One region of the Arthrobacter sp. PAMC25284 genome, then DNA from elsewhere that is predicted to be linked to it. Evidence: riboswitches for the same ligand, from Rfam matches in the RefSeq annotation. Region 1 holds a riboswitch; each other region holds the start of a gene.
What was found. Region 1 has a riboswitch for cyclic di-AMP ahead of KY499_RS08590 (M23 family metallopeptidase). Riboswitches for the same ligand answer to the same signal wherever they lie in the genome.

Region 1 (10,029 bases):
ACCGGGCCGGCGTCGTGACTCTCGTGCAGCACCGACGCCCGCCGCTGTGCCTGCGGGACAGCTCCCATGGCCCAACTGCCGAATCTGGCCAGCAGCGCCGCCGTGCGGGGCGGGGCCGCAGCAAGGATTTGGTCCAGCGCCTCCGGCGTGGCCGTCCAGTGCTGGAGTGCCAGCGCGGCGTCCATCGGCGTCGTTGCGGGGGAGATGGCGGCGCCGCTGTGGTGGAGTTCGGCCACGAGTTGCACAACCCGCTGGGCGAAGCCCGGCTGGAGCCGCACAAGTTCGGTATAGCTGCGGCCCAGGCCGGCAGGATAGACGCCGATGACGTCCTTGAGGCTGCCGGCGGGAAGGAAGTAGCGTTGTTTTGTCCCGGCCGGAACGCTCACGCCGTGCGGCGGATCAGCCCGGTGGACGAGGGCCAGTTCCTGTAACGAGTGCAGCAAACGTTCCAGGGCTGTGAGGGTGGAGCCCTTGATCAGGCGTTTCAGCATTGCGGCCGAGGCGCTGTGTCCGGTGTCTGCGTTGGTGCACAGGTGCAGTGTCTCCAAGACCTGCATTTCCGGACGGTTAAGCCGTTCCAGTGCCCGCTGCACGCTGACGCGGCCGCTGGCCCGGGCGGCCAGCGCCGGGAAGTCCGGCACTCCGGGGGTTATGAGGTCCGGCCGCGCGGAGAACAGTGCACGCAACGATTCGTCGTTGCGTGCCTGCAGTTCCTTGCTGAGCGCACGGATAAGTGACATCAGTGCCTACGTTACCTTTCCTGTGGCTCGGGCGGGCGACGGCGGGCCACGACGTCCATAATGACGAGGAAAAGCATCAGGAGGAAAGCCAGGGGTAACCCGTACAAGGCGGTGGACGTGATCCAGCCTGGCGCGACGGCATCGTGGGCGGCCATGGCCATAACGGTGCCGACCGATGTCAGGGAAAAGACGGCAATCGAGGCAGCGATGATCAGTAGAGGCCGCCGAAAACGATGAGCTGTCATAGGGGCAACGCTAACAGCACGTGGTCGCCCGCGCCTCAGGGCGGCAAAGTAGGCAAGGCAGGATAACCTTGGGGTACAGACCCACACGGACGGGGCAGTCACCTCCTTAACCCGCATATCCATGCGGATGCGGTGAAAGCCCGCCGTGTACCCAGCAGAACGAAGAAGGTTGATTACGTGCCCACCGGCAAGGTCAAGTGGTATGACAAGGAAAAAGGCTTCGGATTCCTCGCCGGAGAAGACGGCCAGGAAGTGTTTCTGCCCAAGTCCTCGCTGCCTGAGGGCATTACGGAGTTGAAGGCCGGAACCCGTGTTGAATTCGGGGTGGCCGATGGCCGCAAGGGCGCCCAGGCCCTTGGCCTGCGCGTGCTGGACAAGACACCGTCCATCGCCAAGGCCAAACGGCCCAGCGCGAGGGACCTTGCACCGCTGGTACAGGACCTGGTCTCGGTGCTGGACAACCTGTCCGGGACGCTGTCCGCGGGCAAGTACCCGGAAGGCAACAAGGGCAAGGCCATCGCCGCTGCGCTCCGCAAAGTTGCCGACGAGCTGGACGTCTAAGGGCTCCTATGACTTCGGAATCTGAGCAGTTGCCGCCACGGACCACGGATACCGCCGGATCCGGCGCCGCAGGAGCCCGGCCGAAGGCCGGTGTGCCGGTGTGGCGCACAGGAAAGCCCGACGCCGTCCTGGCGGCCGCCGTCGACGTTGCCCGCAACGCCGTGGAAGGCATTGCCCCGGACGGGCGGGTCGGCCGGCATCTGGCCGCCCGCAGCGAAGGCGACCGCCTCGTGACGCATCTTTTTGAGTGCACGCTGCCCGGCTACCTGGGGTGGCAGTGGTATGCCGTGCTGAACCGCAACTCGCGGTCCAAGGTGATGACTGTCGACGAGCTCGGCCTGCTGCCCTCGGAGGACTCCATTCTGGCTCCGGCCTGGATCCCCTGGGCCGAACGCGTACGCCCGGAAGACGCCCAGGACGAAGAGCCCGCCGAAGCGGACACCGGGGCCGTCACCGCTGGTGAACCCCGCGACGAACCCGAGGGGGAGCTGACGGCGAACGCCGCAGGCGGCGGCGGTGCCGCCGGGCACGATACCGACGATGTTGACAGCAACTCAGACGACGAACCCGTTGACGAGCGTGAAGCCGCGCCCAAGGCTGACTAACGTTGACGCCGCGCGGGGTGCTGAAGCCTGAGGACCGGACATGATGTCCACCTTCAGGTCCCTGCAAATCCTGAACTATCGGCTGTGGTTCATTGGGGCGCTGATCTCCAACATCGGAACATGGATGCAGCGCACCGCCCAGGACTGGTTCGTTTTTGACCACTTGACGGAGCACGACGCCGGGGCCATGGGTATCACGATGGCCCTGCAACTCGGACCCCAGCTGTTCCTCGCCCCAGTGGCCGGGCTGGTGGCCGACCGCTTCAACCGCAGACACCTGCTCGTCCTGACCCAGTCCGCGATGGCCCTGCTGAGCGCCGGCCTCGGCATCCTGGTGCTCTCCGGGGCAGCGCAGCTCTGGCATGTTTACGGCTTCGCCCTGCTGCTCGGCCTGGTCTCTGCTCTCGATGCCCCGGTCCGCCAGGCCTTCGTCTCCGACCTGGTCTCCGACGACTATGTGCCCAACGCGGTGGCGCTCAACAGCGCCTCCTTTAATGTGGCCCGGATGATTGGCCCGGCAGTGGCCGGCGTCCTGACAGTCGCAGTAGGCCCCGGCGGGGTTTTCCTGATCAACACGCTGACTTTCGTGGCGCTGCTGCTGAGTCTGTGGCGGATTCCGGCCACTACGCTGCGCCAGTTGCCCCGGGCGGCGCCCGGCAAGGGCCGGATCCGGGAAGGGCTGCGCTATGTGCGGTTCCGGCCGGACATCGTTGTGGTGCTCGTCGCGGTTTTCATTGTGGGAACCCTGGGTCTGAACTTCGTGCTGTTCATTGCGGCCATGGTCGGTTCGGAGTTCGGTCTCGACGCAAAAGCTTTCGGGCTGATGAATTCGATTATGGCCATCGGCTCGCTCGCCGGTGCGCTGCTGTCCGCCGGCCGCAAGAGGCCGCGCCTGCGGTTCATTTTTGGCGCCGCAGGAGCCTTCGGCGTGGCTTCGGGCATCGCAGCCCTGGCGACGAATTACTTCTGGTTCGGTGTGGCGCTGGTTCCGGTGGGGTTCTTTGCGATCACCATGATGACCAGCGCCAACGGGTATGTCCAAACGACGACGGATCCCGTGATGCGCGGCCGGGTGATGGCCCTCTACATGGCCATTTTTATGGGTGGTACGCCGATCGGGGCGCCGTTCGTGGGCTGGGTGGCTAACGTGTCCGGTGCGCGCTGGTCCATGACCGTCGCGGCGGCGTCAGGCCTGATCGCGGCCCTGATCGGTCTGCTGTGGATCATCAGGGCCAAGCGACTGCGCATCCGGTTCGACGCCCGCGCCCGCGGGCGCCGCCGCTTCCGCGTCGAATCGGGCCGCAGCACAGGTGCCGGCCAGAATCCCGACGGCGCCGCCCGGGCAGAAGGCCCGGACGACGCCGTCGAACAGTGACGCTTCAGCGTCCGGCGGATGCTACTTCCTGAGCTCACCCACGACGAAGTCGATGCAGTCCAGCAGCGCCGACACATCGTTGGGGTCGATCGCCACGAAGGTGGCGATACGGAGCTGGTTGCGTCCCAGTTTGCGGTAGGGCTCGGTGTCCACGATGCCATTGGCGCGGAGCACCTTGGCGATGGCCGAGGCATCCACCGATTCATCGAAGTCGATGGTCGCAATGACGTTGGAGCGCTCTTCGGCAGCAGCCACGAACGGCGTCGCGTAGCCGGATGCTTCGGCCCAGCGGTAGATCCGCCCGGCGGAGTCGGCCGTCCGGGCCGCGGCGAAGTCCAGACCGCCGTTGGCGTTGAGCCACTGCACCTGGGCATCCAGGGTGACCAGGGTGGCCAGCGACGGCGTGTTGTAGGTCTGGTTCAGCCGCGAGTTGTCAATGGCCGTCTGGAGGTCCAGGAAGTCGGGAATCCAGCGGTCGCTCGCCTTGATCCGGGCGGCCCGCTCCAGAGCGGCGGGGGAGAACAGGCCGAGCCACAAGCCGCCGTCGGACGCGAAGTTCTTTTGCGGAGCGAAGTAGTACACATCGGTTTCGGCGACATCAACGGCGAGGCCACCGGCCGCCGACGTCGCATCGACCAGCATGAGCGATCCTGCGTCAGCACCGGAAACGCGCTGGACCGGGGCCGCAACGCCGGTGGACGTCTCGTTCTGCGGCCATGCATAGACGTCCACGCCGGCCTCGGCCTGCGCAGACGGACGGGTGCCGGGCTCGGACGTGATGATCGACGAAGCCGCCAGGAACGGAGCCTTGTCGGTGGCTGCGGCGAACTTCGAACCGAATTCGCCGAAGGACAGGTGCTGTGCCTTGTTCTCCACCAGACCGAAGCTGGCAATATCCCAGAACGCCGTGGAACCGCCGACGCCGAGGACGACTTCGTAACCGTCCGGGGCGCGGAAGAACTCGCTGAGACCTGTCCGGACAGAACCAACCAAGTTCTTGACGGGGGCCTGGCGGTGCGAAGTGCCCAAGAGCGTCGAGGATGCCGCGGCCAGGGCATCCATCTGTTCCGGACGGACCTTGGACGGTCCGGCGCCGAACCGTCCATCCTTCGGCAGGAGGTTCGCGGGAATCGTGATGCTGGTATCGCTCACAGTGGCTCCAATTTTCGGCTGATGCATAGCGTGGCTTGGGACGTGGCTCGGCAGGCGTAGCTGCAACGAAGGCTCCCTATATTCTGCCTGACCGCCGCAGCCAGCACGGAAAGGGTTCGTCACAGTCCGGTCATTGAGGCCAACAGGTGCCAGGAGTGCGGCGGACGGGGCAACCACGGGAACATGATTATCCGGACTAATTCAAAATAGACTAGGATGTGCTGCGGATGTACGGCGGATTCCGCCGGGAGCGGCCTGCCCGCGATACGGTGGGTAGGATGCAAAGACGGCGCTCGAGGAGCTGAGCAGGATGACGGATCTGATCGATACGACGGAGATGTATCTTCGGACCATTTTGGAACTCGAAGAAGAAAACATCGTGGCTCTCCGCGCCCGCATCGCCGAGCGGCTGCGTCATTCGGGCCCGACTGTATCCCAGACCATCGGCCGGATGGAGCGGGACGGGTTGGTTGTTGTTTCACGCGACCGTCACCTTGAACTGACCGAAACCGGCCGCAAACGCGCCATCAGCGTTATGCGCAAGCACCGCCTCGCCGAACGGCTGCTCGCGGATGTGATCGGACTCGACTGGGCCCTATGTCCATGAGGAAGCCTGCCGCTGGGAGCACGTGATGAGCGAGCGCGTTGAGCGCCGGATCTTCGAGATGCTCAGCCACCCGACCGTTTCGCCTTACGGAAATCCGATCCCTGGGCTGGTAGAGCTCGGCGGGCTGCCGCAGCAGGACGGCGCCGACGGCGTCGTGAACCTGCTGGACGCCATGGCCGGTTACCAGTCGGACTCCCGGGTGACCATCAGCCGCCTTGCCGAACCGATTCAAGTGGAACCCGAGCTGCTGCTCCAGCTTGATGAGGGGGGGATTCGTCCCGGCGCCCTTGTTTCGCTGGAACGCGTCGGGGAGTACATTTCCGTCCGGGTTCCCGGCATCACCGGAGCGTTGGAGCTTCCGCCCGAGGTGGCTGCCCATGTCTTCGTGGCCATCGGCTAATCCTGTCCGCTTGCCGAACCTTCCGGCCCCGCTACTGAGTTTGTGGCCGATATCACGGATTTATTACCAAACCGCTTAATCGCCTATAGTTGGTGGCTACTACCGATACCAAAGCGTTACCTGATCCGAAGCCGAACCCTGCCAGCGGATCAGTCGCAGAATCTCCCTCTGGCAGGGGCGGGGGACCCACTTATTGGCTGCTTTTTGCGGCCTTGGGGTGAAGTCCGCCAGCAGCAAGCTCCCCGAACCGCGGAATCCACGGATTCCCGGTCGCCGGAAGCGTGCCACGGCGGACCGGGTCTTTGATCTCTGACCCGAATCCGACAGCTAACTCCGCAGGCCATCCAGAGAGGAACCCTTCTTGACCATCCAGACCGCCAGGGGCCGCCGCCGTGCGACTGGCCCCGCCCCGGCTCCGCGTCAGGCTGTCGCCGTTTCGGACATCCGCCCGCGTGATGCCCATCGTGATGAGCGCCGGGGCCGGCGCAGTCCGTTCCGGCAGGTAACAGAGTTTGCCGCCGCCAGTGGGGTTGGGCAGAAGGCCGGCATCGCCCTGGCCGCTACCGGCCTGATTCTTACGGTGACCGTGCCGGTGACCAGTCCCGTGGTGGCCAGCCCCGGGGCCGCCGTTACCGCTTCGGAATCCCAGGCCGTTACGGCTGAGGCCGCCGCAAAGATCGATTTCAGCCGCACCGCCGTCACCACTAAGGGCGACCCGGACTCGAAGCTGAAGCAGCTGTTGAGTGCCCAGTCTGTCGGCAGCATCACGGCCGCGGCATCGGCCGGTAGCCTTGGCGCGCCCCTGGATCTCCTGACGGCCACGTCCCCGTTTGGCTTCCGCGTCAGCCCGATCACGGGCGGCCCGGGGGAATTCCATCGCGGGCAGGACTACACGATCCAGTGCGGAGCAGCCGTTCGCGCTGCGGCCAGCGGCACGGTAACCTTCGCGGCCTGGCACCCCTTCGGGGGCGGGAACCGGGTTGTGGTAGATCACGGCAACGGCCTCGAGACGACGTACAACCACCTGTCGTCCTCCTCGGTCCAGGTCGGCCAGAAAGTTTCCCGAGGCGAGCTGATCGCCTTGACCGGGACCACCGGCGCCTCCACCGGGTGCCACCTCCACTTTGAGGTCATGGTCAACGGCGATGTTGTGGATCCGCTCGGCTGGCTCTAGGCCAAGCTGATCGGTCGCTCTCGCATTCATCTGACACGCCGTGATCTGAATGTGACATTGAATCCGCACTCCTGTAAAGTCGGGCATGCGCCAAGTTCTCCGAAGTTGGCGCTCTTGAGTGGATTGCCTAGCTCTGCCACCGCTCAAGGTCCGTTCGCATGACATCGTCTGGCAGGGGCGGGGGAACCAATTTTGGCTTTCGAAAGAAGGCCTTGGGGTTAAGTCGCAAAAGCTTCCCAGGAAGCTGCGCGGCCGGGTGACTCCCATCCGAATCCGACAGCTCACCTCGCAGGCATTGGGAGAGGCTACTTTCGTGTCTACACGCCACAAAACTGCGCGCTATCGCGCTGGCGCGGCTCTTCGGAGCCCGCTGAAACCAAGTTCCGCTGTTGCCCTTACCGGCGCCCGGAACAGTTTCCTCAATGCAGTTTCCGCTTTTGGCGCGTCTTCGCAGTACACCCTTCGCTAACTAACCCATTCGGGGCGATCCGGCGTACCCCCAAGATGCCGGAGCGTCCTCAGCCTGCGCCCAAATGCGCGCGGCCCAAGGATCACGAAAGAGAGAACTGAATGACTACTCGTGCAACCGCACGTCACCGCGCCGAGGTCACCAAGACCAACTCGCTCGCCGTCATTGCCAAAGCTGTCGGCGACAACGCCGGCGGCATGGGCCGCCAGGCCGCAGTCATCGCTGCAGCATCCGGCATGGTCCTGACCAGCGGTATCGCAGCCAACGCTGCTGAGACCAACGTTCAGCGTGAATCCACGTCTGCTTCGACACTCGAAGTCCAGTCCTCTGTTGCCCCGGCAACGATCTCGGCTGCTTCAACCATTGCGATTTCCTATGAAAAGCCGGCCGTGTCCACGACGGCGGCCCCCGTTGTGGCCAAGCCTGTTGTCAAGGTGCAGAACTCCAACACCGGCGGCGCGCAGACTGCCACCGCAGGATCTGCCACTGCAGGATCCGCCTCCGCCAGCGTGCCTGCAGGTATCGGCAGCGGCAACGGCGCAAGCATTGCCGCTGCTGCCTACGCACAGATTGGCGTGTCGCAGGACTGCACGGCCCTCGCGTCCAACGCACTTGCGGCAGCCGGCATCAACTACCGCGGCTGGCCGGCAGGCTACCTGTCCCTGGGCCGCACCGTCAGCGCTGCTGAGGCCAAGCCGGGCGACCTCGCCTACTACGCCAATGGCGGTATGGGCCTCGCTCACATCGCTGTCTACGTCGGCAACGGCATGGCTGTCCACGGCGGCTGGAACGGCGGAACCACCGCGCTGTTCAGCGTCAACGTCGGCTCCGGCCCGGTCTTCATCCGCGTCGGCGGCTAGGCTGCAAGTACCGGTTTCTCAAAGAACCCCTGCCCTTCCCGGGCAGGGGTTCTTTGGTTTTCCCGCGCGGCAGCCACGCCGGATATGGATTGAACGTCCGCAGAAGAATTCGGTGATCGGGCACTTGAGTGTTTACTCTTATGGTGTCGATCCATAGCCCGACCATGCAGAGGGCAGCCGGCCCTCGTGCCGCTGGCGGGTGCGGCCGTGAAGAGGTATGCGGATGCGCACTCTCGTTCTGAATGCAGGATATGAACCGCTCGCGGTAGTGACCTTCCGCCGGGCTCTTGTCCTCGTGCTCACCGGAAAAGCCAGCGTCGTGGCCGAAGGTGAGGATCCCGTCGTCGGGCCCCAGGATGTCCTCGGGCGCCCGACTGTTATCCTCCTGCACCGCTACATCAGGCCCCGATACAACACCATCACGGCCGTCAGCCGGCGTGGCGTCCTCCGCCGGGACGGCCACCACTGCGCCTACTGCGGCAAGGCGGCGCACACCATCGACCACGTCCAGCCCAAGTCCCGCGGCGGAGCCTCATCCTGGGAAAATCTGGTGGCCGCGTGCCTGCGCTGCAACAACGTCAAGGGTGACCACACGCCGGCGGAAATGGGCTGGAAACTCGGTTTTGTCCCCGCACCGCCGAGGGGTGCAATCTGGCAGATTAAAGAGCTCGAAAAACCCGCGCCGGACTGGGACCCGTTCCTGTTGCCCGAATCCGCGGCCTGATCTTTTCCCGCTCCGGAGCCGGGATTGCCGGCCGCCGCGGCGTCGCCTCTCCCGGCCGGCACCGCGCTAGGCTGATCGGGTGGAGTTCGATGCAGTGATTCTGGCCGGGGGCAGGTCCGCCCGGCTTTCCGGGGTGCCCAAAGCCGGTCTTCTCGTGGACGGCAGCACCCTGCTGGCTCTCGCACTGCGCGCAGCCCGCGGCGCCCGGAGGGTCGTCGTCGTTGGCCCGGACCCCGGCACCCTGCCCGACTCCGTCCTGAACTGCCGGGAAGAGCCTCCCTTCGCAGGGGCCCCGCTGCAGCCATCGCTGCCGGGCTTGCCAAACTGGCGGAAAATGCCGCCGACCCTGCGCGGGACGATGAGTCCGCGGCCGGCGGTCCTGCCGCCGACCCTGACGACGCCGGACGGGGGCCCGCACCCCTGACCCTCGTCCTCGCCTGTGACATGCCGCGCGCGGCCGCCGCCGTCGGGGTCCTCCTCGCCGCGGCGGCGGGGGAGGGCGTGGCCGGTTCCGCGGCGCCGGCCGGCGGGAGCCGGGCCGAAGCCGGGAGCGTTATGGCGGTCTCCGCCGATGGCCGCCGGCAGCCGCTCGTGGCCCTTTATGACACGGCTGCGCTACAACGATCCGTCGCCGATGCCGCCCGGCGGGGCGCTCTGGAAAACGCTTCCGTCTTCGCACTTCTTGCTAGTCTTGAAGTGCGGGAAGTCCGTGTCCCGGCCGGTTCCACCGACGATGTGGATACGTGGGACGACGCGTCCGCCCTCGGCGTTTCCACCCGGGGTCCGGCCGCGCCCGAAACAACCGGTCAGGCGTCCGCTCCTGACCACGATTTTGGAGGCTAACGGTGAAGAGCCAGGATGAAACGCTGGAAGACTGGTGCCGTGCGCTGCTCCAGGCGCTGGAGCTGGAGGGCGTTGAGATCGATGTAACCGAGATCCTCTCCCTCGCCGGGGTCGCCGCGCACTCCGTGGTGCGCCCCGCCGCGCCGCTGACCACCTTTATTGCCGGGTACGCGGCCGGGCTTGCCGCCGGCTCGGGCCAGGCTACCGAGGATGAATCCATGCGCGCGGCGATGGGTGTGGCTCGCCGGCTCGCGAAGGACTACGCGGCCACTGA
Region 2 (10,029 bases), 220 kb from region 1:
GGCGTCCCCGGGCTTCCCGGCGCAGCCGCTCCGCCTCCACCTCCGCCTGCTGTGCATCTGCCTCCGCCCGTGCGGCTTTGGCCTCGCGCTCACGGGCGGAGAATTCGTCCGCCTCCGCTTTTTCCCGCATTTCTGCTGCCTTGGTCCGGTCGGCGGCGACCCTGCGTTTCCGGCTGAGGAGGACTGCTACTGCGGCAATCGCCAGTACGACGACGACGCCGACGATTAAACCAATGACCTGGGCTGCATCCACGATGAACCACCTCTGATGAGAGTCGAATACCTGAAGGGCCGGAACGATCCGGGGCAAATCCCGCACGTCAACGGCACCAGTAAACCGCAGAAACCACGGCAGAAACAGAGTGCGCAGCGACTAGTATTTCGACGGCGGCCGCAGGGCCTGGCAAAGGTCTACTAGCTGGCTCTGGGGACCTTGAACTTCGTCAGCCGGGCATCCTGACCGTCCAGCTCCGCCCACGGCTTCTCCGTCTCCAGGATGGTTAGGGCACTGGTGGGGTATCTGGTGGCCGCGTCCATGTAGGCATCGTGGTTGGAATCGCGGGAAGCCAGGTGCATGGCGAGATCCTGGACTCCCGGCATGTGTGAAATCAGCATAAGAGTAGTGACGGTGTCCGGGACCTGGTTGACCACGGACAGCATCCGCAATCCCGAGGCGCCATAGAGCCCGCCCTCAAGCTTCGGCGTCGGGGCCTTGTCCCCCAGCTCGTAGCAGACCCAGGTGCAGGTCTGCCTGGTGCGCAACGCGCTGGAGCAAAGAATGAAATCCGGGGCCAGACCGTGCTTGAGCAGCCAGCGGCCGGCAAACGGTGCGTCACGGTGGCCGCGCTCTTCAAGTGGCCGGTCATGGTCTGCGACCCCGCCGGGCCAGTCGGCCTTGGCGTGCCGCATGATCACCAGGCGTTTGATGTGATGCGCACTCATGGATCCATCCTAGTGCGGTGCCGCCGGCCGGGGCGGCAAACGCGAAAGCGTCCGCCCCGAGACGGGGCCGGACGCTTTCGGGCGCGCCGTGCGTCACGGCAGGCGGCTCAGGTTAGATCGAGTATTCCGGAGCGGCCCAAACGACGACCTCGGGGTGCTCGTAGAAGCGGTAGCCCTGGCCGCGGACGGTGCGGACTGTGTTGGCGAGGCGGCCGAGCTTGGAGCGCAGGCGGCGGATGTGCACGTCGATGGTGCGCTCGTTGGGGACCTCTTCGGCGTTGCGCCACAGGCCTTCGAGCAGTTCGTCGCGGCCAACGGTGCGCGTGCCGTTCTCGACGAGGTAGTTCAGTAGTTCGAACTCCTTAAACGTCAGGTTCAGCGATTCGCCGTCGAGGTGGACTTCGCGGCGGGCAAGGTCGATCAGCACGCCCGAGGGGCGCGGTTCCTGCGGCTGCTGGAGTCGGGCGGTTTCTGCCCGCTGCCGGGCCGCGGCGGTCGGATCGCCGAAAGTGGACCGGACGACGTCGAGAGCGGATCCGGGGGCGTCGGCCGGCGCGACGGCAACAGCCGCATAGCTCTCCGCACCGGCGACCAGGGACTGGGCGTAGGCCCGGATTTCCTGGGCCAGTTTCGCAATGGAGGTACCCGCGGCTGCAGCGGTTTCCTCGTCAATGCCCATGTACAGGACGAAGCCGCGGGCGACGTTGTCGGCCGCCACCGGACGGACAGGCCCGCCGGTGCCCGGAGTTACCACGGGGGTGGGCGCAGTGAAGGGCGCAGGCGGTACGGCGCGCAGCTGGCCGTAGGAGTCCGGATTGTAGCCCTGAGCCGCGGCACCCGGGGCGGGGAACCCGGCCGGTGCGAAGGCCGAGCCGTTGCCGAATCCCTGGCGGATCGCGGAAGACTGACCGGTCTTACCGGCGTTACGGACGGAGATGTGGACGTATCCGGATGCAACTGACATGGATTGCTTACCTCAATGTGAATGGCCGTCATCGCGGCTCGAATGCTTAATTTCCCCGCAATGAATTGGGGTGGGCGCCCGACGCTGGGCTGGGGCTAATGCCTGGGAACTCTTTGGGTGTAAGAGTCAGGCGTACATTCGACAACAGCGCATTCCGGAAGCAGCGGGTGCGCTGGACCGGTAAGCTGCGGCTGCAGAAGCTGTTGAGTTCTTGTTCACAATTGAAGTGTGCAACGTAACAATGCGAACTAGCAAGTAACAAAGGCCCCACTGTTCCAGATAGTGAGACGGTCGTCCGAAATATAGCCCGGGTCACGCTTCGGCCATTCCGGGAAGCCCGTGGAAATATTTCACAACCTGCGACCTTTTACCGCCTTGACGGAATATTATTCGCTCGATCCAGTGAATCTTGGGGAATAATTCTCGGGAACTTTCTTGCAAAATTATCGTTCCCACGGTCTCGCCACGGACGGCCGTCCCACCTGGTGGTCACCCGGCAGCCATACCTATCCAGCCGACTCGACGGGAACTCACAGCATGCCCCCAGCACGGGCCAAGATTCAGCTGGGATCCGCCTTGGACGGCAACGGGGCCACATCCGGATCCAGGCAGTTCAGGCCCGGTTCCCTGCCCGCCAGGTCCGGCTGCGCCTTGCCCGTCAGGTGACGATCCCGGGTGACCCATTCCTCAGTTGGCTTGACCGGCTGTCGCCATGGGCGCCGTGACAGACACTGCCGTATAGTCCGCACCATCGGCCACCGCCACTATGCGCACTGTGCTCCCGGCCTCGATGTCCGCAATGCTCAACTGGCTGTCGGCAGTGCTCCCGGCCTGCTGGCGGGTCATTTGCTGGCTGCCCACCACCACGTCGGTGCCCAGCGTGTAGCTTCGGGTGAAACCGTCGCTGCTCTCAACGGTCACCGCCGTCGAGCTGATGTCCGTGACGGTACCCAGCTGCTCGTACTGGGTGCGGTAGGTGCCACCTTCCAAGATCACGTACTCGGCGTGCACCGCGGCAAGAAGCCCGCTTGTCCCACCGGGCGAGAATCCGTCCGTGCCGCCCCGTCCCTGCACGCCGCCCCCGGAGGCGCCGCCCGGACCAACACCCTGGCCGCCTGGGCCCGCGAGCCCGTCCGCCACGGTGGTCCCATCGGCAGCTGCCGGGTTTGATGTGAGCGCAAGGGCACCCGCACCGGCGCCAACGGCCAGCACCACAGCGCCAACAGCAATGGCCAGACCACGCTTGCGGTTCCTGGATCCCGCCGCGGGCGTCGTGGCGGCGGAAGTTCCCGACGCACCCCAGCCCGGGGTCCTGGCATCCTGCTGCTGTCCCCAGCCGGATGCCGTCGGGGCCACTTCGCCGCCGAACACCGATCCCGCCGACGCCGGACCGGCACCGGACGGGGTGGCGGCAGACGGGGTGGCGGCAGACGGGGTGGCGGCAGACGGGGTGGCGGCAGACTGAGATGCGGTCTCGGGGCGGGTTTCATCGTTGGCGGGTTCCTGGCCGTAGCCGGGCTGCTGGTCATTCATTCAAACTCTCCTTGATCGCTACGGAAGCTATGTCCGTCCCAGAGTGACGACCGATCCTGTGCCGGGGCTGTGCCGCTCACTACCTCCGGCTGTGACCCGTTCGTCCTACACGAGCACCCCGCCGGAATCGGGGACCACTGACTCTCAGGCACAGGGACGCACATTTCCGTCCGGTCGCTAGGCTGGGATTCACAGGTTCCGCACAGGATCCCCAAAGCCGCTCCAAACCGGCGGTACGGAAAGTTGTCACATGGCCACCTCGCATTCCATGACAAACAACCTGCCCCAACTGACGCATCCGGATGGCTCACCCATCCGCGCACTGGTGGTTGACGACGAACCGAGCCTCTCAGAGCTCATGAGCATGGGCCTGCGGATGGCCGGCTGGTCCGTTGCGGTAGCCGCCGACGGGCCCGCAGCCGTCAAGCTGGCCAAGGACTTTCGTCCCGATGTACTGGTGCTGGACGTGATGTTGCCGGGGTTCGACGGCGTCGAACTCCTGGGCCGGATCCGCGCCTTCGCGCCGGAGGTGCCCGCCCTGTTCCTGACAGCCAAGGACAACGTCCAGGACCGGATCACCGGACTCGCAGCCGGCGGCGACGACTATGTCACGAAGCCCTTCAGTATGGAGGAAGTGCTGCTGCGGCTGCACCGGCTGGTTCAACGTTCCGGCGTGGCCGCCATGGATACGGCGGAACTCGTCGTCGGTGATCTGGTGCTGAACGTCGATACGCGCGACGTCACCCGCGCCGGAGAGGAAGTCAACCTCACGGCCACGCAGTTCGAACTGTTGCGCTATCTGATGGAAAACCCGAAGCGTGTGATCAGCAAGGCCCAGATCCTCGACCGGGTCTGGGACTACGACTTCGGCGGTCAGGCCAACATCGTGGAACTCTATATTTCCTACCTCCGCAAGAAAATCGATCTCACCCACCCGCCGATGATTCATACTGTGCGCGGCGCCGGCTATGTCATCAAACCGGCGGAGTAGTCGGTGTCCACGCTTTCCGGACAGCTCCGCAGCACGGGTCACGACTGGCGCAACCCGTCCACTTGGCACCTGCGTACCCGCCTGGTCCTTGTTGCCATGGCACTGCTCGTGGCCATTTGCGGCGCCATAGGACTTTTCAGCTACGCGTCCATGGATTCTTTCCTGACCCGCCAGCTGGATGAACGCCTCGCCCAGGCGTCCCGGATATCCAGTGCCGCCGGCCGCCCCCAAAGCGGCAACCCGGCGGGCCGGCCTGATCCGCTGGAAGGCCGCGGCCAGGGCATCGGCACACTCATCGCACGGGTCAGCGACGGAGCCGTCAGCAGCGCAGGATTCCTCGACGACGACGCCTCGCGGGGGTCGCTGTCGTCCGCGGACGATCAGATCCTGCTGGATCTCGTGCCCAACTCAGCCCCGGTTGACCGCACCTTGTCCACAGGTACCTACCGGCTCATCGCGGTCACGGCACCCTACGGGGACACCATTGTCACCGGCCTCCCGCTGGCCGCCAAGCAGAACACACTCGCCTCGCTGGTCTGGACCATGGTGGTGGTGTCCACCGGCGGGCTGGTCGTCATCGGCCTCGCCGGGACAGCAATGATCCGCCGGACTATGAAGCCGCTGGAGCAACTCTCTGAGGTCGCCACGAAGGTTTCGCGGCTCCCGCTCGACGCCGGCGAAGTGGCCCTGGCGGTGCGCGTTCCGCCGTCGGCAGCCCACCCCGGCACCGAAGTCGGCAGCGTGGGCTACGCCCTGAATAAGATGCTGGACAACGTCTCCAATGCGCTCGAGGCCAGGCAGGAGAGCGAGATGAAGGTACGCCAGTTTGTGGCCGACGCTTCGCACGAACTGCGGACGCCCCTCACCGCGATCCGCGGCTACACGGAGCTGATGCGGATGACTGAGCATTTCACGCCGGACGGCGCGAAATCGCTGGCCCGCGTCCAAAGCCAGTCCGAACGCATGACCACACTCGTGGAGGACCTCCTGATGCTGGCCCGATTGGACGAGGGCCAGCCCGTCAAAGTCAGCGACGTCGACCTCACCCAACTCATCATCGAAACGGTCAGCGATGCCAAAGTGATGGCCCCCGACCATATCTGGCAGCTTGAGTTACCGAAGGAACCGGTGGTGGTCCGGGGCGATGCCACGCAACTTCACCAGGTGCTGGCCAATCTGTTGTCAAACGCCCGGAAACATACGCCGCCGGGGACAACGGTGGCCACCGGAATGATGAGATCAGCCGACGGCAGCGCCGTGTTGACCGTTACGGACGACGGCGGCGGCATCGCACCCGACTTCATTGACCGGGTTTTTGCCCGCTTCGCGCGTGCGGATGCCTCCCGAAAGAACCCCGTGACCATTCCCGCCGCTGCCCCGACAGCGCCGACCGCCGAAGGGACCAGCGGGCTGGGATTGTCTATTGTGCAGTCGATCGTGGCGGCCCACGGCGGGTCCGTCAGCGTGACGTCCCGGCCGGGCCGGACGGAATTCGCCGTTCGCCTGCCTGCGGCGCCCTAAGCCTGGCCGTAGCACGGGCTGTAGCAATGGCTCCCGGGCGCCGTTTCGATGGTTCCCTGCCCACACGACGAATCGCCCCTGTGTGTCAGGCTGTTGTGTGACAGGTTCTCTGTCGGCTCGGCCTGATCACGGGGGCGGGGAAAGGTCCGTCATGGATTTTGTTGTCCCTGTCCGTCGCTCCGGGAGGAGCCACTTCACTCTCGAGCAAAAGCACGCGATTCTGGATGAGTACGAGAAGTGCCTGGAGCGTGGGTCCCGGATCGCGTTCTGCCGGGCTGTGGGTATCGGCGATAACACCGTCCGGCTCTGGGTCCAGCAACGCGAGGCCGGGGAGCTGAGGTCCAGCATCAAGCAAGGGAACGAGGACCAGCGGTTGAACGCAGGCGACAAACAGCAGCTTAAGCGGGTGTTGAAGGAGAACGAGATCCTCAAGGCCAAGCTGGCCCGGGCCGAGGCGGCGGTGGACATTCTGGGAAAAGCTTCCGCGCTCTTGGACGCCATGGCCAAGAGCGCGGCGGCGACCGATCCGGTGCTGGAAGAACCGGAGCCGGGCCGGCCGGAGTGGTTGGTGCCAAAGTCTGGAAAGACATCGCCCTGACCTTCGCCGGCAATCTGATCACGGCGGGCTGGTCAGCGGTGAAGACCTGCGCCCTGCTGGGCCTCCACCGCACCACCTGGTACCGGCATCTGAGTCCTCCTGTCCCGGCAGGGGTCACCGTGCCGCGCCGTGACCGGGCTTACCCGAACCGGATCACCACGGCCGAGGCTGAGGAGTTCATGGAGCTGCTCAACTCCGAGGACTACGGGAATCTCTCGGTCACCCAGGCCTATTATCGGATGCTCGACGCCGGGTACTGCTCCTTCTCGATTGCGGCAGCCCACCGGATCGTCGCCGCGCACGGGCAGAACGGGGACCGCCGCGCACTACGCGGCGGCACGGGCCCGGGACGGGTCAAGCCGGTCCTGGTCGCGACGGCCCCGAACCAGCTCTGGAGCTGGGACATCACCATGCTCCACGGCTCCGGCAAACACACGTACAAGCTCTACACAATCATCGACGTCTACTCCCGCAAGGTCGTTGGGCACCGGGTCGAACACGGAGAAACAGCGGCCCTGGCGGCCGCTCTCATCAGGGACGCGGTCGCGGGAAACCGGCAGCGCCCCGCGGTGCTGCATGCCGATAACGGGGGCCCGATGCGCGCCGGCACGACCTTGGACCTCGCCCGGTCTCTGGGCATCGAACTCTCCTACTCCCGCCCGCGGGTTTCCAACGACAACCCCTACTCGGAATCCCTGTTCAAGACGGTCAAATATGACCTCGACTTCCCCCCACGGTTCCAGGATCTCCAGCACGCCCGGGCCCACATGGCCGCGTTCCTGGCGGACTACAACGCCAACCACCGCCACAGCGGCCTGAACTACTACACGCCGGACACCGTCCACCACGGGCTCGTCGAACAGGCCCGCAGGCAACGGCAGGCAACACTGGACGCCTGCCACGCACGCAACCCCCACAGGTACCGCCGCAAACCGACAGCGCCCGGCGCCCCCGGCCACGCCGGCATCAACTACAAAGAAACCAACCAGCTGTCACAAACAGCTTGATAGATACCGTCGCGACGTCGAGCGTGAACTGAACCGTCGAAGTGGACGCCGACGGACCAGCCGGCGGGCAAGGCGACGCACCGCCGTCGTGCGCTTCGTTATCAAAATGTGACTTAATCCCGAGTGTGCTGTACCGTTTTTAGGGTGCGGCCGCCCCCCTGGAGCCGCATATCCGGATGGACGCCAAGCTCTGCCGCTTCCCGGATTCCGCTGGACCAGGCAGAGGCGGGGAACCCAAAGTTCCCGGGCACAGCGCACCCACGCCCTGGGGTGAAGCCGACACGTGAGTTTCCGTGCGGCCGGATGACCTCATCCGAACCCGACAGCTAACTCCGCCGGTGTTGAGAGGCCAAAATGACGAGATCCACGGCAAAACCGCGCCCCGAAAGCGACCCGACAGAAACCCTTTCCGAGGCCCCGCGGCACCGTACCGACCAGGCCACTCCGGCTTCGGCGCGGTCGCGGTTGGCAGCTGGACTAGGAACGGCCGGCCGACGCGCGGCCGTCGCCGCAGCAGCCTGCGCAGTACTGGTTGGTGTCGGCGCTGCAGGACAGGCAACCGGCACAGGCGGCATGCCAACCGTCAGCGACACGAGCCTGCAGGCATCCGCCCTGAGCGCCAATCCGCTGCCGAAGCTGGACTTCGAGACAGTGCAGGACACTGAGCCCGTCGACGCCGGCCCGGAAGAAATTCCGGCAACGGACACCCCCGGCGGCGCAGACGCCAGCCCGGCCGCGACTGAGGAGTCCGAGACGCCGCCGACGGAGGCAGATGAGGTGGCAGCCGCTCCAGCCCCAGCACCAGCACCCGCTTCAGCACCGGCACCCGCCCCCGCCCCGGCACCCATGGCCGTGGCCGTCGATGACCCTGCCGGGGCACAGGCCTACGCCGCCGCCAATCTGGGCGGCTACGGCTGGGACGCCGGCCAAATGCCCTGCCTGCAGAAGCTTTGGACCAAGGAATCCGACTGGAGGACAACGGCCAAGAACCCGAGCAGCGGCGCCTACGGCATAGTCCAGTCCCTGCCCGCCGAGAAGATGGCGAGCGCAGGCACGGACTACCTGACCAATTACCGGACCCAAATCAACTGGGGCCTGAACTACATCAAGCAGCGCTACGGTTCCCCGTGCGGTGCGTTGAACTTCCACTACGCCAACAACTGGTACTGAGCCGGCACCACGAAGCCCGCCCGGAAGGCCCCGAACCGTCCGGTTCGGGGTCTTCCCTTCTTGCACAGCGGGCACACAGGTTGGCCCTAAGACGGTTATAGGTCCCGGCAGCACTGTTGGGGTATGACATTCACGGACCAGGCCACAGGAACACTGCCCCAGCCCGCAGCGACGCCCGCCGGGCCGGCTTCGGAATTCGCCGCAACAGCTACCGCTTTTGATACGGTCCCCGGCAACCGCCGCTCCCCCATTGACACCCGCACGACGGTGCCGGTCCTCGACGTGACAATTCCTGTCTACAACGAAGAGCGGGACCTGGAGGCCTGCCTGCGCCGGCTGCACGCTTACCTGCGGAGCACCTTCCCCCACTCTTTCCGGATTACGGTGGCCGATAACGCCAGCACGGACGGCACCCTCGAGGCCGCTGAACGCGTGGCCCGGGAACTTCGGGAGGTCGCCGTAGTCCATCTGGCCGAAAAAGGCCGCGGAAACGCGTTGCGCAAGGTATGGCTCGTCTCACCCTCTCCCGTCCTGGCCTACATGGACGTGGATCTCTCCACCGATCTTGCAGCCTTGTGCCCCTTGCTGGCCCCCCTCATTTCCGGACACTCGGACCTCGCCATTGGAACCCGCCTCACCCGCAACTCCCGGGTAGTCCGGGGCCCCAAGCGGGAGTTCATTTCCCGCAGCTACAATTTCCTGCTCCAGTCCCTCATGGGGGCGCACTTCAGCGACGCCCAGTGCGGCTTCAAAGCCATCCGGGCAGACGTCGCCCGCCAACTGCTCCCGCACACGCTGGACAACGCCTGGTTCTTCGATACCGAACTGCTGGTCCTGGCCGAAAAATGCGGGCTGCGCGTCCACGAGGTTCCGGTGGACTGGACCGATGATCCCGATTCCAGCGTCGACATCGTCCAGACGGCCGTGGCCGACCTGCGCGGTATGGCCAGGCTGAGCCGGGACCTTGTCTCCGGACGTATCCCTGTCGACGAACTCCGTGCCGCCCTCGCCCGAGGTCCGCTCCCGGCGGCCTCCCGACCACAGGAACAAAGCCCCGGCGGCAGCCTGTTCGGGCAATTGATCCGCTTTGGCAGCATCGGAATCGCCTCCACGGTGGCGTACCTCGGAATTTTTCTCATCTGCCGTGGCCTCATGGACCCGCAACTGGCCAACTTCCTGGCCCTGCTCATCACCGCTGTCGCCAATACCGCTGCCAACCGGCGCTTCACTTTCGGCATCGAGGGCCGCTCGGAAGCGGCACGCCACCACTTCGAAGGCTTGCTCGTGTTCGGCATCGGGCTGG
Region 3 (10,029 bases), 1.6 Mb from region 1:
GCCACGGGGCTCTCCAACCGGGTGCATGACCTCGGCGGCAAGGAACTCAGCCGGCGGTCCAACCTGAAACTGATCCGCAGCTATGCCGACGCCACGGCGGAGCTGGACGCACTCGATGACGTCATTGCCGATACAAACGCCCTGCTCAACCGCGGGTCCACGTGGGCAGCAGCCTGGGACCGGCAACTGGCGCCATTCCGCGACGACTTGGAAGAGTTGGAGCCGATGCTCGGCAAATCCCATGCCGAGGGCGATTCGGCGACAGCGGCAGTGCTGCGATCCTTCCGCTCGCAAAGCGGGAGCGACCTCGAACTCTGGACGTCAGAGCTGGCAGACGGGACGATCAGTCCCGAGACGGCCCTTGATCGGCTGCGGGACGCCCGGACCCAGCTTTCCGAATTACTGAAGGATCATGCCGACACCGTTATTGCCGGTTACGCCCGCAACAAGAAGGAATCGAAGCTGATGCGAAAGAACATGGAGAAAGCACAGGCGGGAACCCCGGACGGCTACGGGCGCGCATACGAACCGAGCATCCTCGGGACGGTTTATCCGTCCTACTACTTCTTCTCCGTCCCGACGTTCAGCAACGGACTGTCCTCGGGCGTCAGCAGCGTCAGCAGCGCCCGCGGTGGCGGCTCCACGACCGGCTACGGCTCCAGCGGCGGAAGCTTCTCCGGATCCGGTAGTTCGTCGAACTTCTAGATGTCAGTTGCGGGCCCGGCCGTTCAGGTCACCGTCCCGCTGCCTTCGACGACGAAGTCGCCGCCGGGAAACAGGATGGTCTCGTGGCCGTCGTCGAACCGGACGTAGTACGGCGGTGTGCCGTCCTCACCCCGGACTTCAAGGATCTGTCCGTGCCTGTCCGCTGACTCGACTGTGGTGCCGCGGATGATGATGCGGTCTCCTGGAGCTGCTTTCATGGTATTCACCTCCCCTCCCCAGCGTACGTAGGTCCGCCAGGAAGCGGAATCGCCCGACTGCATCGCATACGGTTTTCGCTCCGGCCTCAGAACAGTGCATCGGATACCACCGCGGCTACTTCCCTGATGACAGCGGCCCGGGCGTCCATATCGGACAGGCCCCGGCCACGGGTGTAAACCACCAGGACGAAGGCCCTGCCCTCCTGGGCCAGGATGGCCGCGTCATGCAGGTTCGCGGAGAGCAGACCGTATTTGTGGAAGACCGCGACGCCGGGCGGGACCGCGGCGGGGATCAACGTTTCGTAGTTGGTGTTCTGCATGTAGGACAGCAGTTGCGCGGTGTTCTGCGGGTTCAGGAGATCCCCCCGATGCAGCAGGGCGAGGATCCGGGCCATGTCCGCCGGCGTCAGGGCGTTCACGCTGCGGTCATAGTCGATGCCGAGGCCGGCGGCGTAGTCACGCAGGCCCTGCTTTCCGAGGACGCCGAGGATCAAGGCCCACGAGTCGTTGTTGCTCTGCTGGACCATTTGGCGGATCTGTACGCCTGCGGTGGAAGAACCCAGCCGGTCCGTCAGCGCCCCCTGACCGGATTCAACCCGGTGGTACAAGGCGGCCGCGGCGAGGATCTTGCCCGTGCTGGCAGCCACGAACCCGGACGGAACCCCGTACTCATGAACAGCATCGTCGATGGCGTCGTCCGAGACATCGATCAGGGCAATTCCCAGGTCATAGGAAGTGTTGGCCGCGATGATGGCATTGATCCGTTCCTCCAGCTGGGGGCCTATCGGCGTCACCGCGCGTGCGGGTATAACGTCGCCGTCCCGGGGGCTGGGATCCTCAGCGGGCGCCGTCGTGGCCGTGTTCATAGGTCCCGGACCCGCAGGACCGGAAGGGACCACCACGCCGGGTGTGACCTGCGGAAAAACGGCCGGGGCGGGGGCAGTTGCCGTGCGCGGCAGAACGAAGGCTGGCGGGCGCGCGTCGGTGCCGGCGGCGGACATTGCGCCGGAGCCGGACTCTGGCGCCGCACTGGACCTGCCCGCCGGCGCCGGTCCGGCCTGGACCGTTGCGTACACGGTGCTGGCGGTGAGCAGGGTCAGCGCGGTGAGGACGGCGAGCAGCATCCGCGGCCGCAGTGCGGCCGGACGAATTGATGTGCGCTGGGCAGCGGGTTGAACGCCGGCGGACAGGTGCCGGGCGCCCTCCATGTGACTGCCGCGGGCATGGCGCCCGGGCAGATCGTTGGGCTGAACCGCAGGTTGCCGGATGGAGTGCTTTGCAGGCATGATCTCTCCCCCCAAGTATCTGGCCGCGGGGGGCCACTAGGGTCCCTGCATTCTGCATCCGAAGAGAAACGCCTGCAAGAGCCCAACCCTTGGAAATCCTGTAGTCCGCCCCGCCTATTGGCCCGGGCCCAAGGATTCTCGGGCAGAATTTCCCCCGGCGCCGTGTTCTGGAGGGGCATCTTGGGGCGCGTTCCGGCGGATGGGCCTGATCGGTGAGTGCTGGCTTTACATCCATCCGGTGCTGCCGGGAGCGGGAAGTCCCCTGCTCAGGGACGCGTCGGTCCGGACCAGCCTCCGGCCACTCGAGGTCCGGACTTTTGGCAACGGCTCCGTGCTGCTGCGCTGCTTAGGCGCGGACGAACGTCACGCCGCCGGTGGCGGTGAGCCAGGACAGCGGGTGCACAACAGTCTGGTTGGCACCGTTCATGCCACTGCTGATGACCTGGCCGTTCCCGGCGTAAATCCCCACGTGGCCGGACTGGACGACCATGTCACCGGGCTGGGGATCGCCGACGACGGTGCCGTGGTTCAGGAACTGGCGGGGACCGAGATCGCCGACCGGCTTTCCGGCTGCACCAAGAGCCCTTTCCACCAGGACAGTGCAGTCCTGGGTCATTCCCAGCTGGCCATAAGCAGCGGCGAGCATCGTCGCGTTGCGGCCGCCTGCCGGGGCTGCAGCCGGAGCAGCGGCCGGGGCTGCCTGAATTGCTACTGCCGCCTTCGGAGCGGCCGCCCGAACGGGGGCGGCCGGAGCTGCTGCCACAGGCTTGGGCTGTTCAACGACGGGTGCCGCCGTGGAGGCGACGGCGGGGCGTTCGAAGCTGATCTGGACCGTTGAATCAGCACTAACGGGTGCTGCGACCTGGGTCGCAAGATTAAGGGTCGAGGCCGGGGCGGCGGCCTGCTCGGCGGGGGCGCCGGCGGCGTTGGCTGCAATTCCGCTGGCCAGGATCATGCCCGATGCAGCGGCGAGAACGGCGGCTTGGCGCGCGAAAGTATTGATTGAAGACATAGCTGTAACCTCTCCCAATGCCTGCGAGGTGAGCTGTCGGATTCGGATGGGAGGCACCCGGCCGCGTCTGGGCCCGTCATGCGGGCACTGTGCGGCTTCACCCCAAGACCGGCCAGGTGGCGGGTCGGAAGTGGTTTCCCCGTCTCTGCCGGACGTTGGTTCTGGATGTCCCCGCGGCCGCGGCAGAGTTAGGCAATCGGCTGGGGAGCGCCCGAAAAGAAGATAACGGGCTGATAACTACAATACCGACCCGGAGGCCTATTGTCACATTAGGGTAACGAACGGCGTGGCGGTCGTTATCAACTCGATTTGTATCGTAGGCAAACGCCCTGGGACTGCCGGGTCCCTGGCATAGGATGGTGCCATCAGCCCGTCCCGGTACCGGAGGCCCCAAATGCCCAGTCCCTGCGTCGCCATCTGCCAGTTGAGTGCCCAGCCTCGGGAGGACTTCAACGTCAATACCGAGATGCTGATCCTGGAGGACCGGGAAGTTCATGTGGGAACCTGGGATGCCGAGCCCCGCGACGGCGGCTTTGATGCCCATGTCCTCAACGACCGGGCGGACGCGATGGGATTTATGGTGGTCACCGACTGGGAGTATCTGGACGGCAGGGCCTACGCGGTGGTGGAACGACGCCGGGGCAAGGTGCCCACAGGAGCATCGGACGGGCCTGGTTAGTCCCGGCCCAACGGCACGACTCCCACGACTCCCACGACTCCCACCGGAACAGAGCCCCGGCCTATGAACCAGCCCCTCGACCTCATCGTTTTCGGTGCCACGGGCTTTACCGGCCGTCTCGTGGCCGAATACCTTCAGCGCACCTATGGCACCGGCAACACGCTTCGTTGGGCCCTGGCCGGCCGCGATCCGGTGCGGTTGGCGGCGGTACGTGACGCGATCGGCGCAGATCCGGGGCTGCCGCTGCTGAGCGCCAATGCGGCGGACCCGGACACCATGACCGGGCTGGCGGCACGCACGCGCGCCGTGCTCAGCACTGTCGGCCCCTATCAGCGCCACGGCGAGGCACTGGTGGCCGCCTGCGCTGCTGCCGGCACCGACTACGTCGATCTCTGCGGCGAGCCGGTGTGGATGGCGGCCATGATCCCGCGATTGCAGGCTCCGGCGTCGGCGAGCGGCGCGCGGATCGTATTCTCCTGCGGCTTCGATTCGATTCCCTTTGACCTCGGCGTTATGTTTCTGCAAAACCAGGCGATGCACCGTTTCGGCGAGCCGCTGGTGCGCGTGCGTGGCCGCGTGTGCGCGATTCAGGGTGGGCTCTCAGGCGGCACGATCGCCAGCGCGCTGGCCACTGTCGAGCAGCTGCGGCGCGATCCCGCCGCGGCGCGCACCATGGCAGACCCGTTCGCGCTGACGCCGGGTTTTCGCGGCCCGGCGCAGCCTGACAGCGCTGGGGCCGAGTATGACGACGCGGCCGGCGGCTGGACGGCGCCCTTTCTGATGGCGCCGATTAACACCAAAAACGTGCACCGCACCAATGCGCTTCGCGGCCACCCCTGGGGCCGGGACTTCGTCTACGACGAACGCATGCTGACCGGCGGCGGCGAAAGCGGCAAGGCACGCGCCCGCCGGATGGCGCTGACGAACCGGCTGCAGGAGCGGCTGCTCGGCTTTGCCCCGTCACGCAAACTGCTGCAGCGCTTCGTGCTGCCCAGGCCGGGCATGGGGCCGGATGCGCGGGAGCGCGAAAGCGGGAGCTACGAACTGCTGTTCATTGGCGAGACGACCGACGGCACCGAGCTGCGGGCCCGGGTCAGGGGTGATGCAGACCCCGGCTACGGATCAACGTCGAAGATGATCAGCGAGAGCGCACTGTGCCTGCTGCAGGACGTGGACCGCAAGGAAACTGCGGGCGGGGTCTGGACCCCGGGAGCAGCGATGGGGACGGCGCTGCTGCGGCGCCTGCAGGCCAGCGCCGGGCTCGAATTCACGATTGTCGCTTGATGATGGGACGGACAGTGTGAAGGTATCGTCGCTGTCAGATTTCTTGTTGAACCTTAGTGGTTGGCAACTTCGTCCCGGTCGCCTTCGCGGTGGGCCTTGATGCTGTCGGCGATCGCCATGGCGACGAGTACCAGCACGCTGAGGGCCGCCGCGCCGAGTTTCGGCAGCGGCAGGGTCGCCACGGTGAGGATGGCCAGCGTGAGGAACGCCACGGGCCGGGACGCCGGCAGATCCCCGTCAACCCGCCACAGGTACCAGCCCTGGGCGAGGACAAATGTGGCGGGGCCGCCGAAGATCATCAGGTTGGTAAATACATCGGTCTGCTCCAGCGGGTGGGCAATCGCGATCTCGTCGCCAACGGCCGCCAGGATCAGGCCCGCCACCATGCCCATCAGCGCGTAGATGGCCATACGGCTAAGCCGGGCCGGGTCTGAGCTCTTCTTCAGCGTCTCCATCGTGACCCCCTCGGAGCGGCGGAAGTAGCTCCACCACAGCGCAATGGTGCCGATGATCGCCACGCCGGTGGCGACGACTGCGGGCACGTCCAGCTTGGCCCCGACCAGGCTGGAGCCGGAAACGAGGATCGTGTCGCCCAGCGCGATGAGGAGGAAGAGCCTGCATCGCTCGATGAGATGCTCCCCGACAAAGGGAAAGTCCCGGGTGTCCGTCTTCCGCCCCGGAAGCGGATGCGCGGCGACGAATCCGAGCAGGTCGATCAAGGTCGCAACACCCCACAGCGCGAGCCTGAGTTCGCCCTCCGCGATAGCGCCGCCGATCCACAGCACGGCCGTGCCAAGCGTCCAGATCAGCGTCCGCCCGTGGTGATCGTGCATGATCCGCTCCAGCCCGAGCCGGAGCGCCCAGAGGTTCCTCCCGACCTGAATGGTGAGATACACGCCAACGAAGAGCCAGCCGCCTTCGCCGAAGGCATCCCCCAGCGCCCCGTTCATAAACAGCGCGAGGGTCATCACGGCCAGCAGGAGCCAGCGAACCGGGTTCCTCTCGGTGTCCGTCAGGGAGGCGATCCAGGTCGTGAAGGACCAGACACTGAAGACCGCAAGGAACAGGATGGCCGTCTGCGCCGCTCCCACCCAGTCCCGGTGCTCAAGCAAATGATGCGAGAGCTGGTTCAGCGCGAAGACATAGACCAGATCGAAGAGGAGTTCCAAGGGCCGGACCTCAGTGTTCTCCGGGTGCCTGGTCAGGCCGGCAGCGCTCTTGTTTCCCGCGGTGCCGTCGTGCGCCTCGTGGTCAGGTTCCTGCATGGTGCCCTCCTGGGTAGGCCGGCCGAGGAGGCCTGAGCAGACATCTCCGCCTGCGCGTCCCCCTCGGATCCGCCCGGCCGTGCTGGGTACTGTGCGCTGAGTACAGTGCGTTGCGTACAGTTTGCCACGCGCCGCCTCAGGGATGCCGCCTCAAGCGGAGCCGGAATTGGCGAATGCGTGCAAAAACTCCAACATAAGTTACCGGTCAGTAGATTTATCGCCGCAAAGGCGTTGCACAAGTGTGCAGACATGACCCGTCAGCGGATGCCCTTTCCTAGCATTGGGAAATGGAGGTGAGCCGGATCACAGCGGGGGCAGATCCGGTAGAAGACCCTCCGCCACGCCAACCCCTCACCGTCGAGGGGTCCGACCGGTAAAGGTAGTCCATGTCCCACATTTCGAAAGTCAAACCCGCCGCGCTCGCCGTTATTGGCCTTCTTTGCGCCTCGATCCTCGCAGCGCCGGCGGCCCAGGCCGACACCACAGACATCTCCCCTCCCGGGGCGAACGACTGGAGCTGCCAGCCTTCGGCAGAGCACCCATACCCGGTGGTGCTCGTGCCCGGAACCTTTGAGAGCATGGCCAAGAACTGGGCCACCATGTCGCCCTATCTGAAGAACGCGGGCTATTGCGTGTACGCCCTGAATTACGGCAAGACCAACGGCATCGATGCCTCCGGACCGGTGGCCGAGTCCGCCCGGCAGCTCGCCCCGTTCGTCGACGCAGTACTGGGTGCGACCGGGGCGAAGAAGGTGAATCTTGTCGGCCACAGCCAGGGCGGCATGATGCCGCGCTACTACATGGGCTTCCTGAACGGCGCCAAGAAGGTCAACCAGCTGGTCGGCATCGCCCCGTCCAACCACGGCACCCAGGGCGTTATCCTGCCGCCGCCGGACTTCGTGCCGCCGGTAACCTCGGCAGGCGGCGACGGTTGCCAGGCCTGCGCGGACCAGCAGGCCGGGTCCGCGTTCCTCACGGAGCTGAACTCGATCGGCGACACGGTGCCAGGGCCGGCCTACACGGTGCTGTCCACGAAATACGACGAAGTTGTTACCCCCTATCAGAGCCAGTTCCTTGCCGGCTCCACGAAGAAGATCACCAATATCACCATCCAAGACAAATGCCCGGCGGACGTTTTCGAACACGACCAGGCGCCCAACGACCGCGTAGTGCAGCAACTGGTGGCCAACGCCCTCGGCCGGCCCGCAGGAACTCCGGCAGACGCCGCGTACCAGCCGAGCTGTATCTAGCGCCGCCTCCCCCGGGCCGGTTCCCATAACGGCGGGTGACGCCACCTGTGACCCGCCGTTATGCAGGCCGCCAAAAAATCTTCGACCCAACGGCGACCGGCCTAGCTCGACGGTGCCACGCCGGCGTCCCGGCACGAACCCTGACGTCGGCGCTGGTCAAGGGCTGGTTCCGCGCCCGAGCCCCGCGGTGCGCGTAGCCCTGAGTGACGGGCTGGAGCTCCTGCAGGCCCAGCGCAGGAGGGAAAACCGGGGGACGGCTCCTTGCCCGGGAAGGTAACGATCCAGTAACGTTGGCGGCTGGCCGTGACGGTATGTCCCTAAATACGGGGTCCCGGGTCCCCGGTCATCGGGGCCCGCCCCGCCGTCACTACCCGTTCGCTCCGGCCTCTGTGGCCGGAGCCGGATCACACTTTCCGTACCCGCCCTCGCCCCGGTAGCAGGACGGGTACGCCAGTCCTACGCCCGGAGGGGTTCCTTGTTCAAGAAAATCGCAATCGTAATGACCATGGGGGCGCTGTCCTTAACAGGCTGCAGCGCCGCTCCCGGCATGCAGGCGGCCACAGCACCGTCATCCCCGTCCGATCAGGCTCCCTTGACCGGCGCCGCGGCAGCGGGATCTTCGGACGCCGGCACCGCCACTGACGGACCCGCAATTGACGAGTCCGAAGTTCCGGCCGGTGAGACCTCCGACGTCGCCGTCGAAGGATCCGACGACACCGCGGACGGGACCGTCGCCGCCGACGGTTCGGCCGCACCGGCCGCTGGTGCGGCGCCCGGCGCCGGGGCATCCCGCGTCGAACTTAACACTCCCCCCGCAGGCACGACGCCGGCAGCCGCGGCCCCGCCTGCTGTCGCCCCGATCATGCCCCAGGCCGCCGTGGCGGCCACCAGCAATGGCGCCCAGGCCGCCAGCAACTTTGGCTGGGGACCGGTTGTTGCCGGTGACGAATTCTCCAACACCGGGGCCCCGGACTCCACCAAGTGGAGCGTCTTCAAGGGCACCGGCCACGCCGGCAAGGGTATTCGATCCGCCGCGGCCCTGGTCCGTTGCCAATGGCGTGGCGACGGTCAGCGGCGACGCTTCCGGCACCACCGGCGGCATGTCCGCGAAGTTCGCGCAGCAGAAGTACGGCCGCTGGGAAGTACGGATGAAGACCAGCGCCCGGGACCCGAAGTACCACCCGGTCGCGATTCTCTGGCCCAACCGTGGCACCGGTGCGACGAACTGCCCCGAGATCGACTTCGCCGAGGGCAGCACCGACACGACCACCATGAAGTTCTTCCTGCACTACAAGTGCAGCGGATCGGACTTCCAGACCTACTCAAAGACCGTGATCGACAGCACCCAGTGGCACAACTACGCCGTTGAGTGGACACCCGCCGGCATCACGGGATTCATCGACGGTGTGAAGACGTTCAGCGATACCAACCCGGCACACCAGCCGACGGTCGGTATGCACCAGACGCTGCAGCTCGACTGGTTCCCCGATGGTTCGGCCACCAAGCCGTCCCAGATGCACGTCGACTGGGTCCGCGTCTACAAGTAACACCGGTTTTACGCATCTCCGGCTCCAGCGCGGTGTGTACGGCATCAGGCTGCCCGCCCCGTGGGATATTCACGGGGCGGGCAGCCGTTCGTATTCCCGCACCATTGTTTTGCTGCACTGTGCTCCGGTGCGCTGCCGGGTTAGTCGCGCTTCCCGGCGAGCGCTTGTATCGCCGGGGGCGTCGCGCGGCCCAGGCGCCCGTCGAGGGCGACCCGCAACCTGGCCGCGGCCGCCTGGACCCGGCGCTCTTCCGCTGCCTGGTGCCCACCGGCCCCTAAAACCTGCCGGGGCGCCTGGGTGCCGGCTGTGGTCCCCCCGGCTTCCGGCGTGACGGACTTCCACGCGATGTCGAGCAGTTCGAGTTCATCAGGAGCGGCCAGTGGGCTGCGGGCCAGGACCGCGAGCGTCGCCAGCCCGAGCGCCCTTCCATTCGCGTTGGGGCCGAGTGCCTGGTCCAGGGCCCACTGGGTCCGCTTCCACCATTCGGCGCGGTTGTCGGCAACGGCCTTCTGCTGCACCGTCCGCCACGCCATATAAGCCCCGATGGCCGCCGCCACGAGCACCGCCAACGGGCCAAGCGCGCCCGCAACCTGCCACCATTCCGCGGGGACGGACCCGACCTCCTGAAAGCCGCTCACCTGCCCCTCGGCCGGGCGACGAGGACGGGGCAGGGGGCGTGGCTAATCACCTGATGGGACACCGACCCCAGATGCAGCCCGGGAAAGCCCCCGTGACCGCGGGAGCCGACGACGACCAGATCGGCGTCGCGGGCGGCATCAAGGA

Region 2: it holds a riboswitch for cyclic di-AMP, as region 1 does, so the genes downstream of both, KY499_RS09635 (hypothetical protein) here and KY499_RS08590 (M23 family metallopeptidase) in region 1, are expected to answer to the same signal.
Region 3: it holds a riboswitch for cyclic di-AMP, as region 1 does, so the genes downstream of both, KY499_RS01315 (NlpC/P60 family protein) here and KY499_RS08590 (M23 family metallopeptidase) in region 1, are expected to answer to the same signal.

What each region holds. Positions count from the first base shown of each region.
Region 1 is NZ_CP080382.1:1,863,141-1,873,169, reverse strand. It holds gene KY499_RS08625 (helicase-associated domain-containing protein) at 1-740, opposite strand, end outside; gene KY499_RS08620 (hypothetical protein) at 752-985, opposite strand; gene KY499_RS08615 (cold-shock protein) at 1,163-1,546, shown strand; gene KY499_RS08610 (DUF3027 domain-containing protein) at 1,555-2,151, shown strand; gene KY499_RS08605 (MFS transporter) at 2,195-3,526, shown strand; gene serC (phosphoserine transaminase) at 3,548-4,678, opposite strand; partial or broken gene KY499_RS08595 (metal-dependent transcriptional regulator) at 4,989-5,685, shown strand; cyclic di-AMP (ydaO/yuaA leader) riboswitch at 5,805-6,042, shown strand; gene KY499_RS08590 (M23 family metallopeptidase) at 6,047-6,859, shown strand; cyclic di-AMP (ydaO/yuaA leader) riboswitch at 7,009-7,168, shown strand; gene KY499_RS08585 (NlpC/P60 family protein) at 7,430-8,188, shown strand; gene KY499_RS08580 (HNH endonuclease) at 8,412-8,912, shown strand; gene KY499_RS18570 (NTP transferase domain-containing protein) at 8,992-9,336, shown strand; gene KY499_RS18565 (hypothetical protein) at 9,357-9,755, shown strand; gene KY499_RS08570 (DUF6457 domain-containing protein) at 9,758-10,029, shown strand, end outside.
Region 2 is NZ_CP080382.1:2,079,651-2,089,679, forward strand. It holds gene KY499_RS09595 (hypothetical protein) at 1-253, opposite strand, end outside; gene KY499_RS09600 (histidine phosphatase family protein) at 415-942, opposite strand; gene KY499_RS09605 (winged helix-turn-helix domain-containing protein) at 1,055-1,906, opposite strand; gene KY499_RS09610 (hypothetical protein) at 2,594-3,439, opposite strand; gene KY499_RS09615 (response regulator transcription factor) at 3,690-4,430, shown strand; gene KY499_RS09620 (HAMP domain-containing sensor histidine kinase) at 4,434-5,951, shown strand; gene KY499_RS09625 (transposase) at 6,103-6,549, shown strand; gene KY499_RS09630 (IS3 family transposase) at 6,513-7,556, shown strand; cyclic di-AMP (ydaO/yuaA leader) riboswitch at 7,745-7,909, shown strand; gene KY499_RS09635 (hypothetical protein) at 8,130-8,726, shown strand; gene KY499_RS09640 (bifunctional glycosyltransferase family 2/GtrA family protein) at 8,850-10,029, shown strand, end outside.
Region 3 is NZ_CP080382.1:269,912-279,940, reverse strand. It holds gene KY499_RS01330 (DUF5129 domain-containing protein) at 1-705, shown strand, start outside; gene KY499_RS01325 (DUF1918 domain-containing protein) at 729-923, opposite strand; gene KY499_RS01320 (serine hydrolase) at 1,010-2,209, opposite strand; gene KY499_RS01315 (NlpC/P60 family protein) at 2,556-3,221, opposite strand; cyclic di-AMP (ydaO/yuaA leader) riboswitch at 3,226-3,392, opposite strand; gene KY499_RS01310 (hypothetical protein) at 3,616-3,900, shown strand; gene KY499_RS01305 (trans-acting enoyl reductase family protein) at 3,964-5,184, shown strand; gene KY499_RS01300 (low temperature requirement protein A) at 5,238-6,449, opposite strand; gene KY499_RS01295 (alpha/beta fold hydrolase) at 6,836-7,699, shown strand; gene KY499_RS17975 (hypothetical protein) at 8,282-8,695, opposite strand; gene KY499_RS01290 (glycoside hydrolase family 16 protein) at 8,758-9,246, shown strand; gene KY499_RS01285 (hypothetical protein) at 9,387-9,884, opposite strand; gene KY499_RS01280 (universal stress protein) at 9,881-10,029, opposite strand, start outside.